Regions from separate parts of the Methylorubrum sp. GM97 genome, predicted to be linked through region 1. Evidence: riboswitches for the same ligand, from Rfam matches in the RefSeq annotation. Region 1 holds a riboswitch; the other holds the start of a gene.

Region 1 (3,887 bases):
CCACCGTGCACGAAACTGGCGAGTGGCTGAGCCTCGACCTCGCGGAGACCGCTGAGGATGCCTACGCGATCATCCCCGAGCTGAAGGCCGACGGCTACACGCACTACCTCGTCGCGCCGCTGATCTTCACCAACGGCAACAAGAACGGCATCACCTTCGCCACCCGCGCGAAAGACGGTTTTCGCGACGAGGACATCGCGATCCTGCGCTTCGTCATGCCCGCGCTCGCCGCGGTGATGGAGATGCGCATCCTCAACAAGCAGCTCGATACGGTGCTGCGCATCTATGTCGGCGACGAGCCGCACCGCGCGATCCTCTCGGGCGACATCCGGCGCGGGCAGGTGCGCCGCATCCGCTCGGCGATCCTGTTCGCGGATATGCGCGACTACACGCGCCTCTCCGCCAACCGGACGCCGGAGGGCGCGGTCGATCTCCTGAACGCGTTCTTCGACTGCCTCGTGCCGCCGATCGAGCGGGAGGGCGGCGAGGTGCTGAAATATCTCGGCGACGGGCTTCTCGCGATCTTCCGTGAGTCGGGCGACGATCTCGGCGGCGCGGCCAAGAGCGCGCTCACGGCGGCGGAGGCGGCGTTGGCGGCCCTGGCCGAGGCGAACGCGGTCGGGCGCTTCGGCCAGGGCGAGCGGGTGGTCGATGCCGGCATCGCCCTGCATCACGGGGAGGCAGCCTACGGCAATGTCGGCTCCGGTACCCGGCTCGACTTCACCGTGATCGGCCGCGACGTGAACCTCGCGAGCCGGCTGGCGCGGCTCAACCGCACGCTTCAGGAGCCTCTCCTGATGTCGAAGCCGTTCGTGGACTTCCTGTGGGGTGACCCCGATCCGCTGGGAAGCCATGTCCTCGACGGGTTCGACGAGCCGATGGCGGTGTACCGCCCAGGCCGGAGGCGGGCCGCGGAGGCCGCCGCAGCGGAATGAATCGTCCACGAACGCGGCCCCTGCGTTCGGGCGACTCCGCCATCCGGTTTACAGCGTAGACGGATTTGCCTGCTTCCCGGCTCCGGGAGGGATTGACCGCGCGCCGGCCGGGGCCCACATCCAAGCTGTTCCAGGGAGATCCCCGACAAGGGGCTGAGAAACCGCTATCGCCGTCGCCGGCAGCGCGGAAATCCTTCGAACCTGATCCGGCTCATACCGGCGTAGGGATTGGACCTGATGGGGCGCTCGTTCGAGCGGACCCGCTTCTATCGAAGCACATGGTGCCAGTTCCTGCGGGCAGACCCGTGGAAGGCACGTTTTTCGATGTCAGACCTGCTGACCTCCCCGATCGGCCAGCGCCGCAGTCTCACGATACGGCCGCGCGCCGCGGAGTTGCCGCAGCGTGCCGACGTCGCCGTGGTCGGCGCGGGGCTGATCGGCCTGTCGATCGCGTGGCAGCTGGCGCAGGCCGGCCGCTCGGTGGCCGTGGTGGAGCGCGGGAACGTCGGAAGCGGTGCGAGCCTCGCCGCGACCGGCATGCTGGCGCCGGCCGCCGAGCACGAGCCGGGCTCCGATCTGCTGTTGCCGCTGGCGCTCGAATCCCTGCGCCGCTGGCCGGCTTTTCGCGACGCGCTCCAGGCGGCCTCGGGCCGCGAGATCGATTACCGCACCGACGGCACCCTCGTGATCGCCATCGGCCGCGACGAGGTGGAGCGCCTGCGCTTCCGCCACGACCTGCAGCGCCGGTCGGGCGTCGCGGCCGAATGGCTGTCCGGCCCGGAGGTGCGCGCGCGTGAGCCGCTGCTGCGCCCCAACGTCACCGCCGGCATCCTCTGCCCCCTCGACGCGCAGGTCGATCCGCGGCTCGTGATGGAAGCGCTGCTGCGCGCCTGCGAGGCGGCCGGCGTCGTCATCAGCGAGGGCGTCGCGGTCGAGGGGCTGGAGCGCCGGGGCGGGCGCGTCACCGGCCTGCACGCCGCCGGCCGCACGCTCGCTGCCGACACGGTGATCCTGGCCGCCGGCGCCTGGAGCGGCGATGCGAGCCTGCTTCCCAGCGACTTGGACGTGCCCGACCTGTCCGTGCCGGTCCGGCCGCTCAAGGGGCAGTCGCTGGCCCTGCGCACGACCAAGCGCACCGGCACTCTCTCCCGCATGGTCTGGACCGACGCGGTGCACATGGCGCCGAAGGGCGACGGGCACCTCATCGTCGGCGCCACGGTGGAGGATTGCGGCTTCACCAGCGGTGTCACCGCGGGTGGAATGTTCGCCTTGCTGGAGGGCGCGCGGCGGGTTCTGCCCGGTATCGAAGAAATGGAGATCGACGCGGTCTGGAGCGGCTTCCGCCCGACCTCGGACGACGACGCACCGATCATCGAGGAGGCTGCACCCGGCCTCGTCCTCGCCACCGGCCATCACCGCAACGGCTACCTGCTCGCCCCCGCCACCGCCGACGCCGTGGCGACGCTCCTCACCGAGGGCGCGCTGCCGGACTTCGCCCGCGGCTTCGGACGGGCGCGCTTCGCGTCATCGTATCAAACCGGGGGGAGGGCCGTGGCATGAGGCTGACCGTCAACGGAGAGACCTGCGAGCGCGAGGCGGCCGACCTCGCCGCCCTGTTCGCGACGGAGGCCGAGGAGCGGGGCATCGAGAGTGCCCAAGGCATCGCCATCGCCGTCAACGGCCGCGTCGTGCGCAAAAGCGCCTGGGCCGAAACGTCACTCAACGAGGGCGACCGGATCGAGATCGTCCGCGCCATGCAGGGAGGCTGACCATGAACCATCACGACACCACCCTCGCCCAGACCAACGCCGCAGAGGACGCAACCGGGGACGATGCGCTGGAGATCGCCGGCATCCGGCTTGCCTCGCGGCTGTTCATCGGCACGGCCGGCTATCCCAGCCAGGAGATCATGGCGCAGTCGGTGCGCGCCTCGGGCGCGGAGGTCGTCACCGCCTCGATCCGCCGCGTCTCGCTCCAGGGGCACGGCTCGGACACCTTCCAGAAGCTCAAGGGCGCGCGCTTCCTGCCCAACACCGCCGGCTGCGAAACGGCCCGCGACGCGATCATGACCGCCGAACTCGCCCGCGAGGCGCTCGGCACGTCCTGGATCAAGGTCGAGGTGATCGGCGACCGCGAGACGCTCTATCCGGATGTCACCGAGCTGCTCGAAGCCTGCCGCCACCTCGTGGACGACGGCTTCACGGTGCTACCCTACTGCAACGACGACCCCGTGATCTGCGAGCGGCTGGCCGATCTCGGCTGTGCCGCGGTGATGCCGATGGGCTCCCTGATCGGCTCCGGGATGGGCATCGCCAATCCGGCCAATATCGAGCTGATCTGCCGCCGGGCCAAGGTGCCGGTGATCGTCGATGCCGGTATCGGCACCGCCTCGGACGCGGTGATCGCGATGGAGCTGGGCGCCGCAGCCTGCCTCGTCAACACCGCCGTGGCGAAGGCCGACGACCCGGTGCGGATGGCCGGCGCCATGCGCCACGCCGTCGAGGCGGGCCGGCTCGCCCATCTGGCCGGGCGCATTCCGCGCCGCGGCCGGGCCGAGCCGTCGAGCCCGCAACTCGGCCTCGTCGGTTCGTGAGGGCGGGTGACGCTCCCGCCGCTCCTCGTCGTCACCGACCGCCACGGCGCGGCACGGCCGCTGACTGAAACCGTCCGCGCGGCGGTGGCGGGCGGCGCACGCTTCGTCTGGCTGCGCGATCGCGATCTCGACCGCGACGCGCGACGGGATCTCGCCCGCGACTTGATCGGTCTCCTTCAGCCGGTCGGCGGGCGGCTCGTTGTCGGCGGTGACACGGATCTTGCGGCCGAAATCGGAGCGCAGGGCGTGCACCTGTCGAGCTCTGCCGGGATCGACGGCATCCGCGCGGCGCGGATGGCACTCGGCGCCGCGGCGCTGATCGGGTTCTCCGCTCATTCCGTTGCCGAGATCGCGGCGGC
Region 2 (3,887 bases), 1.2 Mb from region 1:
CTGGACGGTCGCGCTCACCGGCATCGCCATCAAGATCCTGATGCCCGGCCGCTGGGACCGCGTCTCGATCGTGCTCTACCTGATGCTCGGCTGGAGCGGCGTTCTCGCCTACGAGTCGGTGATCTCGGGGCTCACCCCGTCCGCGCTGTGGCTCCTCGCCATCGGCGGCCTGCTCTACTCGGGCGGCGTGGTCTTCCACGTCTGGCGCAGCCTGCCGTTCCAGAACGCGATCTGGCACGCCTTCGTGCTGGCCGCGACTGCCTGCCATTACGGAACGATCATGGCGAGCGTGCTGCACGTCGGGGCGTGAGCGTTCTCGCCTGTCTCATCATTGGGCCGCGAAGCCGCCGACACGCGCCAGGACGATGCCGCGCGTGATCTGGGAATAGAAAACGTGGGAGACCGGGCTGGACGCCGGAGGCGCCTGATCCTCAGGCCGGCTCGGAGATGCTGCTGCCTTCGCCCAGGGTGTCGGAGGCGCGCTCGACTGCGCTGATCGCATCGAGCAGGTGCTGCACGCTGCGCTCCACCTCGATCCGCGGCCGGTCCATGACGGCGGCCCGCGCCACCAGCCCTTCGAGCTGATCGAGCACGTCCAGGAGGTCGCCTGCGACAGCCGCCACGTCGCAGCCGGCGCGGGCCGGCGTGGCGGGGGCAGGAGGGCGGCGGAAAGGGATGACCGTGCTCATCGCCATCGTGTGTCGCGAAAAGGCGGGCGCATGGCCACCCGCAGACCGGGCGTCATCCACACCCAAGCCGCAGCGCGGGGTCGCCAAAGGAGGCTTCCTGGCTCAATTGGTGAGTTTTTCGTCGAAACCGTGTCTCGAATCCCCGGCAAACGGTCAAGCTTTTCCGCCGTGACACCGGGCGGCTTCCGAAACGGAAAAATCTTTCCTCCGAATCGGGCCGCTCCGGCGATGGATTGACAAGGATCGCGTCGAAGCAGAGGTTGGAATCGTTCCGAGGGGGGCCCCGTATGGGGCTGAGAGTGGGCATGCGCCCTGACCCTTGAACCTGATCCGGCTCGTACCGGCGGAGGGACGGGAACCAGTGGCCGCTGCTCACAGGCAGCATCGGTCAGCCGCACCATCGTCGGGACCACGGGTCGCCTCCCCTTTCAGGAGCGACAGCGATGAACGCACCCGTCCGTCCCAAAGATCTTCCCAACAACAATCCCGCCAGCGTGACCACCGGCCCCGTGCAGGGCTCGCGCAAGGTCTATGCGGAGGCGCCCGGCCGCCCCGACATCCGCGTGCCCTATCGGGAGATCGCCCTCTCCGACCCGAAGGAGGAGCCGGTGCGGGTCTACGACCCGTCGGGCCCCTACACCGAGACCGATGCGGCCATCGACCTCGAGAAGGGTCTGGCCGCGGTCCGCGAGCCGTGGATCGTCGGGCGCGGCTACGCCGCCGTGAAGCCGCGCGAGGTGAAGCCGGAGGACAACGGATTCGCGGCTGCCGACAAGCTCGTGGCGCCGTGCCCGGCCGAGCGGACGATCCGCCGGGCGGAGCCGGGGCAGCTGGTGACGCAGTACGAGTTCGCCCGCGCCGGGATCATCACCGAAGAGATGATCTACGTGGCGCATCGCGAGAACGCCTGTCGTGCGCAGATGCTGGAGCGGGCGGAAGCCGCGCTCGCCGACGGCGACAGCTTCGGCGCGGCGGTGCCGCCCTTCATCACGCCCGAATTCGTCCGCGACGAGGTGGCCCGCGGCCGCGCGATCATCCCGGCCAACATCAACCACCTCGAACTCGAGCCGATGGCGATCGGGCGCAATTTTTTGGTGAAAATCAACGCCAATATCGGCAACTCGGCGGTGACGTCTTCCGCGGCTGAGGAAGTCGAAAAACTGGTCTGGTCGATCCGCTGGGGCGCGGACACGGTCATGGACCTCTCGACGGGCCGCAACATCCACAACATCCGCTCGTGGATCGTGCGCAACTCGCCCGTCCCGATCGGCACCGTGCCGATCTATCAGGCGCTGGAAAAGGTCGGCGGCGACCCGCTGAAGCTCGATTGGGAGGTGTTCAAGGACACGCTCATCGAGCAGGCCGAGCAGGGCATCGACTACTTCACGATCCATGCCGGCGTGCGGCTGGCCCATGTGCCGCTCACCGCGCGGCGCACCACCGGCATCGTGTCGCGCGGCGGCTCGATCATGGCGCGCTGGTGCCTCGCCGGGCACCGCGAATCGTTCCTCTACGAGCGGTTCGACGAGATCTGTGACATCATGCGGGCCTACGACGTGTCGTTCTCGCTCGGCGACGGCCTGCGTCCCGGCTCGATCGCGGATGCCAACGACGCGGCCCAGTTCGCCGAGCTGGAGACCCTGGGTGAGCTCACCAAGATCGCCTGGGACAAGGGCTGCCAGACCATGATCGAGGGCCCCGGCCACGTGCCGATGCACAAGATCAAGGTCAACATGGAGAAGCAGCTGCGGGAATGCGGCGAGGCGCCGTTCTACACGCTTGGCCCGCTGACCACCGACATCGCCCCGGGCTACGACCACATCACCTCGGGCATCGGCGCCGCGATGATCGGCTGGTTCGGCACGGCGATGCTCTGCTACGTCACGCCGAAGGAGCATCTCGGCCTGCCGAACCGCGACGACGTGAAGACCGGCGTCATCACCTACAAGATCGCCGCGCACGCCGCCGATCTCGCCAAGGGTCACCCCGCCGCGCAGCTCCGCGACGACGCCCTCAGCCGCGCCCGGTTCGACTTCCGCTGGGAGGACCAGTTCAACCTCTCGCTGGATCCCGACACGGCGCGCGCCTACCACGACGAGACCCTGCCGAAGGACGCGCACAAGGTCGCCCATTTCTGCTCGATGTGCGGCCCGAAATTCTGCTCGATGAAGATCACGCAGGATCTGCGCGCCGACGTGCTCGCCATGGAGGAGGCCGGCATCGTCATCGGCCAAGCCCAGCCGATGAGCGACGCCGAGCGCCAAGCCGGCATGGCGGCCAAGTCGCAGGAGTTCCTGGAAGAGGGCGGCAAGCTCTACGTCGACGCGGCGGAGTAAGCCGCGCGTGAAATGCGGGATGGCCGTCCGGCGGACGGCCATCCTCGCAGAACCGATCGGGTGACGCGAATTCGCGAAAACTCTTCAGGTTATCTTTACGGATCGGTGAGGCTGGCGGCCGTTCCCGGGGGACAACCGGCGGCCTTTAAGACTCCGGTAGCGACGCGCGCAATCTCCTGAGGTCCGGCCTCGCGCCGGAACCGAAGGAATGCAGCCATGGACCCGATCAGGGCCGCGGCCTCGACGCCGCCCGTCTCAACAGCCCCCATCACCCCCATCCGGCCGGTTGGGGAAACCGTTCGCGACGAGGCGCCCGCCTCCCGCGTGCTCGACCCCGCGGTCACCGTCGCGGTGAGCCCCGAGAGCACGGAAGCGAAACCGTCTGAGCCGGATCGGCGGGCCTATATCCGCGATGCGGAGAGCCAGAGCCTCGTTTTCCGGGTCACCGATCCGCAGACCGGCGACGTGGTGATGCAGATCCCCGACGAAGTGATCCTCAAGGCGCGGGCCTACGCGCGGGAAGCCGCGCCGTTTCTCGGCGAGCGCGTCGCCAAGACGGCCTAACCAGCCGCCCAGTGACATCGCCCGTCCGACGCCCTCCGACGCGACAGAACGCTCGGAGGTGCGGGCACCCGCGCGCCGCGACATCCTCCGGCGAATGACGCCCGGACAGCACGTCGCCGCCGAAGGCGACGCGATTCGGCGGCTCTGATTCGATTCGGCGTGCGGTCAGCCGGCATTTACGCCCCCGGCCCGGCGTCGCCCTGAAGCCCCGCGGCGATGTGGTTGTTGAGCGAGACCAGGGACTCGATTTTCTGCGCCGTCGGCTCGATCATCGTGTCCAGGATCGTATGGAACACGT

What was found. A riboswitch is a leader RNA that binds a small molecule or an ion and turns the genes downstream of it on or off. The one in region 1 is predicted to bind thiamine pyrophosphate.
Region 2: it holds a riboswitch for thiamine pyrophosphate, as region 1 does, so the genes downstream of both, thiC (phosphomethylpyrimidine synthase ThiC) here and thiO (glycine oxidase ThiO) in region 1, are expected to answer to the same signal.

The regions. Positions count from the first base shown of each region.
Region 1 is NZ_AP025942.1:534,932-538,818, reverse strand. Features, by position in the region: gene MSPGM_RS02580 (adenylate/guanylate cyclase domain-containing protein) at 1-935, shown strand, start outside; TPP riboswitch at 1,059-1,181, shown strand; gene thiO (glycine oxidase ThiO) at 1,260-2,495, shown strand; gene thiS (sulfur carrier protein ThiS) at 2,492-2,704, shown strand; gene MSPGM_RS02565 (thiazole synthase) at 2,707-3,528, shown strand; gene MSPGM_RS02560 (thiamine phosphate synthase) at 3,535-3,887, shown strand, end outside.
Region 2 is NZ_AP025942.1:1,689,584-1,693,470, forward strand. Features, by position in the region: gene trhA (PAQR family membrane homeostasis protein TrhA) at 1-310, shown strand, start outside; gene MSPGM_RS07905 (hypothetical protein) at 432-695, opposite strand; TPP riboswitch at 954-1,058, shown strand; gene thiC (phosphomethylpyrimidine synthase ThiC) at 1,133-3,025, shown strand; gene MSPGM_RS07915 (flagellar protein FlaG) at 3,242-3,589, shown strand; gene flaF (flagellar biosynthesis regulator FlaF) at 3,766-3,887, opposite strand, start outside.